Regions from separate parts of the Paenarthrobacter sp. 10L412 genome, predicted to be linked through region 1. Evidence: riboswitches for the same ligand, from Rfam matches in the RefSeq annotation. Region 1 holds a riboswitch; each other region holds the start of a gene.
The links. Region 1 has a riboswitch for S-adenosylmethionine ahead of AC1DD7_RS04715 (DUF1737 domain-containing protein). Riboswitches for the same ligand answer to the same signal wherever they lie in the genome.
Positions count from the first base shown of each region.

Region 2: another riboswitch for S-adenosylmethionine. It lies ahead of metX (homoserine O-acetyltransferase MetX); the one in region 1 lies ahead of AC1DD7_RS04715 (DUF1737 domain-containing protein).
Region 3: another riboswitch for S-adenosylmethionine. It lies ahead of AC1DD7_RS17555 (hypothetical protein); the one in region 1 lies ahead of AC1DD7_RS04715 (DUF1737 domain-containing protein).

Region 1 is NZ_JBFTJT010000003.1:297,435-300,702, forward strand. Features, by position in the region: gene AC1DD7_RS04710 (NtaA/DmoA family FMN-dependent monooxygenase) at 1-1,073, opposite strand, end outside; SAM riboswitch class IV at 1,240-1,351, shown strand; gene AC1DD7_RS04715 (DUF1737 domain-containing protein) at 1,366-1,632, shown strand; gene AC1DD7_RS04720 (rhodanese-like domain-containing protein) at 1,629-2,039, shown strand; gene AC1DD7_RS04725 (O-succinylhomoserine sulfhydrylase) at 2,040-3,248, shown strand; gene AC1DD7_RS04730 (hypothetical protein) at 3,259-3,268, shown strand, end outside.
Region 2 is NZ_JBFTJT010000002.1:184,839-188,106, forward strand. Features, by position in the region: gene AC1DD7_RS02660 (hypothetical protein) at 1-215, shown strand, start outside; gene metX (homoserine O-acetyltransferase MetX) at 222-1,343, opposite strand; SAM riboswitch class IV at 1,358-1,472, opposite strand; gene AC1DD7_RS02670 (bifunctional o-acetylhomoserine/o-acetylserine sulfhydrylase) at 1,612-2,928, opposite strand; gene AC1DD7_RS02675 (VOC family protein) at 3,155-3,268, shown strand, end outside.
Region 3 is NZ_JBFTJT010000012.1:95,449-98,716, forward strand. Features, by position in the region: gene AC1DD7_RS17545 (VIT1/CCC1 transporter family protein) at 1-946, opposite strand, end outside; gene AC1DD7_RS17550 (hypothetical protein) at 1,201-1,395, shown strand; gene AC1DD7_RS17555 (hypothetical protein) at 1,408-1,692, opposite strand; SAM riboswitch class IV at 1,708-1,827, opposite strand; gene AC1DD7_RS17560 (sodium:solute symporter family protein) at 2,039-3,268, opposite strand, start outside.

The DNA of each region.
Region 1 (3,268 bases):
GACCCCGGAGGCGCTGCCTTGGCGAAGTGCTCCAACGTGCCTTGGTTGCTGTTGGTGCTCAATTCAGGCAACGGCGCATCGAGGTCGAACTGCTTGAAGTCGATCACGGACAGGTAGGAGATCGAGTTGAGCTGGCTGTCGATATCACGCTGGGTAAGCTCCCGGCGCTGTGCACGCAAGTCCTCGGCCTCGGCTGATGAACCAACCACGGTGGGCTTGAGCACGAAAAGTACCTTGACGTCGTCGGGGTTCCTGTCCGCCTTGGCAGCCTCGGCACGGATGGAATCCCGGTAGGCCTTCATTCCGTCAACGCCACGCGCCAAGGCGATCGCCACATCTGCATGCCCACCCGCGAACGCTTTGCCCCGAGGAGAAGCACCGGCCTGCACCAGCACGGGCTCCTCTGGCAAAGGTGCGGTGTTCAGCGGACCTCGGACCTTGAAGAAGTCACCCTGGTGGCTAATGGGATGCACTTTGGTGTGGTCGGCGAACACGCCGGCCTCAACGTCCTCAATCACAGCGCCGGGTTCCCAGCTGCGCCAAAGCTGCCGGACGACGTCGACGAATTCCTCCGCCTTCTCGTACCGAAGGTCGTGTTCAATCTGCTGGTCCAACCCGTAATTCTGTGCCGCCAGGTCACTGCCGGAGGTGACAACGTTCCAGCCGAGCTGGCCCTCGGAGAAGTGCTGCAGCGTGGCCAGGAGCCGTGCGGCTGTGAAGGGCGGATAGAACGAAGCGCTGACAGTCGGCACAATCCCAAGGTGCTTGGTGGCGGACAGAAGGTACGGGACCAGAGCCAAAGGATCATGCTTGGGCGCAAAGGAGGCGTGTGCCAGCGAAACCTCGGCGGTGCCGCCATAAGTATCAGGAACAGTAAGGGAGTCCTCGATGATGAAGAGGTCAAGGCCGGATTGCTCAAACGCGCGCACGGCGTCTTGATACAGGGCAGGTTTCTTCCAGTCGTAGCCCAGGCTGTAGCCGGGAGTTCCCCACCCCTGGACACCAAAACCGTGCCCCACGAACCATCCAAAATGCAGCATGGGCTTGAGTGTAGAGCTGCCTTGTCCGTTCACCGCGACCTGATTTCTTGCGAAGTTACAGGGGGTCGTACTGCGTCAATTATGCTCCCGGGGCGTCACATTTGGGCTGCTACCCCAGCGCCGGCCGGTTACGCAACATGACGAGCGCGTAACCGCTTGCAAGTGCGGGCCGCCGCCGCGGGATGTTACGTTTTTCTTGAGTAATGAGCACCAGCGCCAAGCCCTGACTTGCTGGTCGGCAACCCTCTCTCCGGCGGGGTGCCTCAGGTGACTACTCGGCGTATCGACACTTCGAACTGCAAGCGTGACTGAGGAGCACCAGCCAATGCCTGAACCCACTGAAGAAAAACTCTCCTACCGCCTGATTACAGGTCCGGATACCCGTGAATTCTGCGAGCGGATCACCACGGCCCTCGCCGACGGCTACGTGCTCCACGGCAGCCCGGCAGCCACGTTCAATGGCACGGATGTCATCGTGGCGCAGGCGGTCGTCCTGCCCGCTGCCATCGCCAACGCAGACGCCGCCGTCGCGAATGCTGTTGACCAGTTGGAGAACGACGACGACGAAGAAGCATTCGAGGGACACGCATGAGTTACGCAGGTGACCTGACCCCGCAGGACGCGTGGGCCAAGCTTGAAGAAGGCGCCATCCTGGTAGACGTCCGCACCGAGGCCGAGTGGGCACACATCGGCATTCCGGACACCAAAGCCACAGAGAATGATCCCCTGTTCATTCAGTGGAACCTCGCCGGTGGCATTCCCAACTCCCGCTTCCTCGAGGACCTGCAGCAGCAGGCACCCGAGGGCGAGGGCGTGGAACTCGTTTTCATCTGCCGCTCAGGCCAGCGCTCCATCTCTGCCGCCATCGCCGCGACGCAGGCCGGGTTCACCGCCTACAACGTGCTCGAGGGCTTCGAAGGTGACCCGGACCGCTACGGCGAGCGCACCATCAACGGCTGGAAGAACCGCGGCCTGCCAACCAACCTGGGGAACGACTAAGTGACTTTCAATCCCGATGCCGCCAGCTGGAGCCCTGACACCCAGGCAGTACGCGGTGGCCTTGACCGTACCAACTTCCAGGAGACGTCCGAACCCGTCTTCCTGAACTCCGGCTTCGTCTACGAATCCGCTGCCGCCGCCGAACGCGCCTTCACCGGCGAGGACGAGCGCTTCGTTTACTCCCGCTACGGCAACCCGTCCGTGGCCACATTCCAGGAGCGGTTGCGGTTGCTCGAAGGAACCGAAGCGTGCTTTGCGACGGCGTCCGGCATGTCCGCGGTGTTCACCGCCTTGGGTGCCCTCCTGGCTGCCGGTGATCGCGTCGTTGCCGCCCGTTCCCTGTTCGGCTCGTGCTTCGTAATCCTCAACGAGATCCTGCCGCGCTGGGGCGTAGAGACCGTGTTTGTCGACGGTCCCGACCTCGACCAGTGGCGTGCTGCCCTCTCCGAACCGACCACCGCCGTGTTCTTCGAGTCGCCCTCCAACCCCATGCAGGAAATCGTGGACATCGCCGCCGTCAGCGAGCTGGCGCATGCTGCGGGAGCGACCGTCGTCGTCGACAACGTCTTTGCCACTCCCCTGCTGCAGCGTTGCGGTGACTTGGGCGCGGACGTCATCGTGTACTCCGGCACCAAGCACATCGATGGCCAGGGACGTGTCCTTGGCGGGGCAATCATGGGCACCAAGGAATTCATCGATGGCCCGGTCAAGCAGCTGATGCGGCACACCGGACCGTCGCTCTCCGCGTTCAACGCCTGGGTGTTGACCAAAGGCCTGGAGACCATTGGCTTGCGCGTGAACCACAGTTCAGCCTCCGCTTTGAAAATCGCGGAATGGCTTGAGCAGCAACCCGCCATCAGCTGGGTCAAGTACCCCTTGCTGAAATCGCACCCACAGTACGAGCTCGCAGCCAAGCAAATGAAGGCTGGCGGCACCGTGCTGACGTTCGAGTTGCTGCCCTCTTCTGGGCGTTCAGCCAAGGATGCCGCGTTCGCGTTGCTGGACGGTCTGCGCGTCATCGATATTTCCAACAACCTGGGCGACTCCAAGTCCCTCATCACGCATCCGGCCACCACCACCCACCGGGCCATGGGGCCCGAAGGTCGCGCGGCCATCGGGCTGAGCGACGGCGTGGTCCGTTTGTCCGTGGGCCTGGAAGATGTAGACGATCTCATCCTGGATCTGGAGAAGGCCCTCAAACAGGTCTAGCCTTGCTGCCATGAGCGGGA
Region 2 (3,268 bases), on a different contig from region 1:
ATCCCGGAGAGCCCGCCACCGTCCGCCCTGCCGATGCGCAACCGCCGGCAGGACCGCCGTCGAACGCTTCTTCACCTACGTTCCCCAGCAACAGCGGCTCTGAGCAGCAAGGCTTCCGTGCGCGAAAACTGGCCGAACTGGACCTCAAGTTCAGCAACGGCGAGATCGCCATGGAGGACTACATGAAGCAGCGCGGCGAGATCATGAACGGCTAAGCCGGCCTAGGCGAAGAAGGCCTGATGCAGTTGGGCTGACAGTTGCCCGATTTCGGTGAGGAAGCCATCGTGCCCGATGGGGGCCTCGATCACGTGGACGGGCACGTCGCCAGGCAGATTTTGTGCCAGTTCCAATGACTGGGCCGGGAAATAGAGGCGGTCGGAGTCGACGGCTGCTACAAAGAATTCAGCAGTGGCGCTGGCCAAGGCCTCCTGCAAGGTGCCCCGGCCACGGCTGATGTCGTGGGACATGAGTGCCTCAGTGATGGCGATGTAGCTGTTCGCATCGAACCGGCGCACCAGCTTGGTGCCTTGGTGGTCGAGGTAGCTTTCCACCTGGTAGCGGCCACGCTCCCCCAGGACCGGGGCAGCCAGGGGCGTCTCTTGATGCTGGGCTTCCCGGCCGAAGCGGAAATCAAGCTCCAGCGCTGATCGGTACGTGATGTGGGCTATCCGTCGGGCCAGGGCAAGGCCCGCCTCAGGAGTTGGTCCACCGTAGTAATCGCCGTTGTTGAAGTTCGGGTCCTGGCGGATGGCGAGTGTCTGCGACTGGGCGAAAGCGATTTGCTCGGCTGTGCTGTAGGCGCCGACAGAAATAACTGCGCACCGCTGGACACGCTCAGGGAAGGTCACCGCCCACTCAAGTGCCCGCGCCCCACCCATGGAACCGCCAAGGACGGCGTGCCATGACTTGATCCCCAACGCGTCGGCGAGGCGGGCTTCAGCCACCGTGCTGTCGCGCAAAGTGATCAGGGGGAAGCGGGATCCCCAGGGCCGCCCGTCCGGCGCCTGGGACGATGGGCCCGTGCTGCCGTAACAGCCGCCCACAATGTTGATGGAGATAACGAAGAACCGGTTGGTGTCGATCGTCGCGCCCGGGCCAACGAGTTGCTCCCACCAGCCTTCCTCATCAGTGGCACCGCGGGCCACATGCGTGCTTCCCGTCAGTGCGTGCTGGACGAGGACTGCGTTGGACGCATCCGCGTTCAACTGCCCCCAGGTCTCATAGGCCAACACAACGTCCGGGAGAAAACCGCCGGCTTCAAGTTCCAGCGAACCTACGCCGGCGTACTTGACCGTCCCGTCTTCTTTGCCCGGTTTGGGGGGTGCTGTAGCAGTAATGGTCATTCCTTTGACACCTAACCTCGCGCTTGCCTGCCGCCTTGCGTGCGACAGGCCAGGTCTTCACCCGGGGCACCCCACCGCGGAGGAGGGTTGCCGGCCAGCAAGCCGGGGCTGTCACTGGCACTCATGACCTAATACGTAGAGTCTAGGAAAAATACAGCTGTTTTGGCGAAGAATGTGACAGCTGTGTGACGGTTTGGGGCCGCTTCGTTCAGGAACACGCACGGCCAGGGGCCGCCCGGCGAATTTTCGTCGGCGGGCGGCCGCTCCGCTAAGCGCCCTTGGCAGCCCGGAAACCAGCCTCAAGGTCAGCAATAATGTCGTCTACGTGCTCGATTCCCACGGACAGGCGGACAAGGCCGGGATTCACTCCCGCAACCAGCTGCTGTTCGACCGTGAGCTGGCTGTGGGTAGTCGACGCCGGGTGGATGACCAGCGAGCGGACGTCACCGATGTTGGCAACGTGGGAGTGCAACTCCAGGCCATCGACGAATCGCTTGCCGGCCTCGACGCCACCTTTGATGTTGAATGCCACCACTGCTCCGGTACCCCTCGGCCCATACTTACGGCCGCGCTCATACCAAGGGCTGGACGGCAGACCCGCGAAGGCGACCGATTCGACGTCGTCGTGGGCTTCCAACCATTCCGCCACTTTGGTGGCGTTGGAGACGTGGCGCTCGACGCGCAGGCTCAGGGTTTCCAGCCCTTGGGCGATGAGGAAGGCGTTGAACGGGGAAACCGCCGAACCCAGATCGCGCAGCAACTGCACACGGGCCTTGAGAATGTAGGAGAGGTTGGCTCCGAGCGCGCCATCCTTGCCAAGGTCCCGGGCGTAAACGAGCCCGTTGTAGCTGGGGTCCGGAGTGTTGAATCCCGGGAAGCGCTCCGGGTCCTTGCCGAAATCAAAGTTTCCGGAGTCCACGATCACGCCCGCGATCGCCGCACCGTGGCCGCCCAGATACTTGGTAGCCGAGTGCACCACGATGTCCGCACCCCATTCGATGGGACGAATGAGGTATGGGGTGGAGAGCGTGTTATCCACGATCAGCGGCACTCCGGCCTCATGCGCGGCGTGTGAAATACCCTCGATGTCCAGCACGTCCTGGCGCGGATTGGACACCACCTCGCCGAAGAACAGCTTGGTATTGGGCTGCACGGCGTCCCGCCACTGGTCCAGGTTGTCCGGGTCCTCCACGAACGTCACGGAGATGCCGAACTTCTTCAGCGTGTGCGCCAGCAGGTTGTAGGTGCCGCCGTAAAGGCTGGGGCTGGCGACGATATGGTCTCCGGCCTCGGCAATGTTCAGGATGGCGAAGGTTTCCGCGGCCTGTCCGGAGCTAAGGAGCAATGCGCCAAGCCCGCCTTCGAGGCTGGCGATCCGCTGCTCCACGGCATCTTGTGTTGGGTTGCCGATTCGGGTGTAGATCGGGGCGAGCTCGGCCAAGGCAAAGCGGTTGGCTGCGCTCTCTGCGCTGGGGAAAACGAAGGACGTGGTCTGGTAGATCGGAAGCGACCGCGCTCCCGTGGCAGAGTCAGGCTCCTGCCCTGCGTGGATCTGGCGTGTTTCGAAAGACCATCCTTGGGACATTGAATTCTCCTCTTAGTGGCGCGCGGGTTTGCCGTTGATCGCTGTAGGCGTGGGCTGGGGCCAGTCTAGGAAGCGCCCGTGTGCTTGGACAGCTTTGTGACGAAGGCAGTATTTTTCAGTCTTTACGCGACCCGGCGTGACGCGTTCCTGCGGCGCGCAATAAGGTCCCATGTTAGTTAGGCTTCCCTTAGCTGAGACCCCGATCACAAAGTGCCAAGATGAAGCCATGCGCATGGATCACGTCTCTTACGCTTGTGAACGAGATGGCCTTTTGGCCACTACCGAACGAATTTCCGCAGCTCTGGGAGTGGACGCAGTCCGGGGCGGAGTGCACCCGCGC
Region 3 (3,268 bases), on a different contig from region 1:
CGATCGCACCGGAGGCGAAGAAGCAGAAGCTGGACATCGCAGCACCCCAGGCAGACCCCACGGTTTCGTGGTCGTCGGCGGGTTGCTCCTTTTCGGGTTGCAAGGAGAGGCTGGGATCGCAGTCGCAACTGAAGAGTCCCATGCGTTCGGCGGCGCGGTGCTCGGCGGCCTCGCGGGTCATGCCCCGGGCCAAATACACCAGCACGAGCTCGTTGTGCTCAATGTCCAAAGACGGGGCGGCTGTGAGGGTAGCCTGCGTGGGCAGCGTGGCGTTGAGCAACTCCCTTTGCGAGCGGACCGAAACGTACTCGCCGGCACCCATGGACAGGGCGCCGGCCAGCAATCCGGCCACTCCGCTCATGAGCACCACCGGGCTGGGAACGCCCGTTGCGGCCATACCCATAACCAGTGAAAGGTTGCTCACCAGGCCGTCGTTGGCACCAAAAACAGCGGCGCGGAAGGTACCGGAGAGCCTGTTGCGTCCACGGGTGGCAAGGCCCCTGACAACTTCTTCGTGGATTTGTTCGTCGGCAACCATGGCCGGGGTCGCGGCAGGTTCGGCACCGTAGGGGGAGCGGCCTTCCGCGCGCTGAGCCAAGGCGAGCACGAACACTGAACCAAAGTGCCGGGCCAGGAAGCCCAGCAGCTGGCTCCGGGTTGAAGCTCCCTTCGGCATACCAGCGTGCTCTCCGAGGAGCTTGAGCCAGTGTGCCTCGTGCCTTCCCTCTGCCTCGGCCAAGGCGAGCAGGATCTGGCGTTCTTCGCCGTCACGACGCTGGGCGAGTTCCCGGTAGACGGCGGCTTCGGCCCGCTCGTCGGCCAGGTATTGACGCCAGCGCCTGATGTCCGCGGCCGTGGGTGGGACTGGTTGGGGCGGTGTTCCGGATCCGGGGGCGGGGTCCGGAGCGGGGCTCGACGAACCGTGGGATTCCTGGTGCTTCTGCACTTTTTCTCCTGTGCTGGGTGGGGTAGTTGCGGCCCCATTGCACGCCCACTGTACCGCTTATTGGCGCGGATTTTTGGCCGGTATTCCTTAGCGGGAATGTTCGGCGTGCCTTAATTTTGGGCTAGATCCTGCCTTGCTCCGGGCGTGCCTTGACCCTCTTCAAGCACAGTGCTCAGATGGAAGGACAGGGGCGGGGGCCCTCCCCGCACTCGGTCAGCAGGCTGCTTGCCAGCCCACCAGACGGAGGTTGCAGCATGGACACCACCGAACCGCACGCCAACCACCCGGAACGGGAGACCATCGAATCAGACCCCGCTTACGACTACAGCGATGACCAGGAAGTCGACGAACCCTGGGTGGAGGAAATCGACGTCCCGGATGACGACGAGCGGGTTGTCCCCCTGGATGAAACCGAAGAATTCCGTGGGGAAGAAGACGAAGAATTCTAGGACCGTTTTCTTCTAGGCAGGGCCGTCTTCACCGAATCTGAAATGCCGCTCCAGTCCCGCCGGACGCCCGAGCGCTGCAACAGTCACCGTCAACGTCCTCGACGAATCACACCACCGCGACGGACGCACAGCCTGGGCAAGGGCCTGTGCTATCAGGTGCGCTTCGTGGTGCCGGAACCGGCTCAGGCCACCGTTCACGAACAGGGTCACCGTCCCAAGGACAAGGTCGACGCCGGGAATCACCGGGACGGTGGGCGCTTCGGATTCGGCGGGGGTGCTGAGGGCTTGGTACGGCAAGGACTGCTCCTTTGGGGAGTGCTCTTGCCCGCTCGGTTGTCTCTGGTCCGGGGCGGGCCGCTTCCTCATCCGAACCACCCGTGAACATGGGGTTGGTGTGTGGCCAGTCGGAGCTTGGCGCCACCTCTCTTGAAGCTGGGACCACTGTACTGGAGGAGTGCTGTCCGGGAGAAGTATGGCTCTCGGATCCCCTGCGTTGTGCGGCCTGGTGTGCGTGCCATGGGGCGTGGATGGGGCGCAGAGTGGCCCCGCAACGCCCGAATCTAGACGGAAAGCGCAACGGCGACGCTGCCCCGGGAAGGGGCGGCGCCGCCGTCGAACATTACTTGGGGCTGGGTCTGCTCAGCTAGCTGGCGTGGTGGCTGCTGACAGGGTGGGCCTCCAGGGGCAATTCGTCAGAGACCGCACCGGCCACGCGCTTGTCCCAAGCGGCCCGAACTTCGGGATCCGTGGGAGGCGTGAGGAGGGAAATCACGACGTATGCCACGAACGAGGCCGCCAGGCCGTAGTAGATGGGTTCGTTGGCGTAAACGCCATCGACGCTCGGAATGACTCCAGTTGCGAACAGGATCAGCAAGGCCAGAGTCAATACCGAGCCCACTGCCATGGACCAGGCAGCAGCGATACCGGTTCCGCGCTTCCAGACGAGGCCGCCGAGGATAGCGACGAGGAGGCCGCCTACCAGGATGTCGTAGGCAATGGTGAGGGCAACAACCACGTCCTGCGCGGCCATGGAGATCAGCACCGCAACGATGCCCAGGCCAAGAACCCAGTAACGGTTGGCCTTGACGTCGTGCTCGGGGTTTTCGGTGTCGTCAGTGTTGATGGTCTTGCCGAACCAGCTGGCAACGAACGGAACAACATCTGCGCGAGCCACGGTGGCGGCGGCAATCAGGGCACCTGAAGCAGTGGACATCATGGCTGCAACAGCTGCGGCCATGACCAGGCCGCCGATGCCGATGGGCAGGATGTGCGTTGCCACTTCGGCGTACACCACGTCCTTGCCGAGGTTGGCGACATCGATGTTGGGGAGCGCCACCCGGGCGGCCAGGCCGATCAAGGCACCGGCTACACCGTAGAGGATGCAGTAGACGCCGGCGGTCGCTCCACCCCAGCGTGCAACCTTGGGAGTCTTGGCGGTGAAAACGCGCTGCCAGATGTCCTGGCCGATCAGGAGTCCAAGGGTGTAAACAACGAAGTACGTGATGATCGTCTGGAGACCGATTCCGTCAATCTGGAAGAAGCTCGCATCGACGCGCTCACGGATGCCATCCAGTCCTCCGGCCGCATTCATGACGAACGGGAGCATCAGGAAGAAGATGCCTACGGTCTTGATGATGAACTGGACCTGGTCGGCCAACGTGATGGACCACATGCCACCGATGGTCGAGTAAACAAGCACAATTGCACCGCCGACGGCGATCGCCATCCAGCGTTCCCAGTCGAAGAGGACGACAAAGATGGTGGCGTATGCGCCGGTGGATGTGGCACAGAGCATGAGCGTGTAAGCCAGCATCACGATGCCGGAGGTCTGCGTAGCCTTGCTGCCGTAGCGGAGGCTCAGCATTTGGGAGAC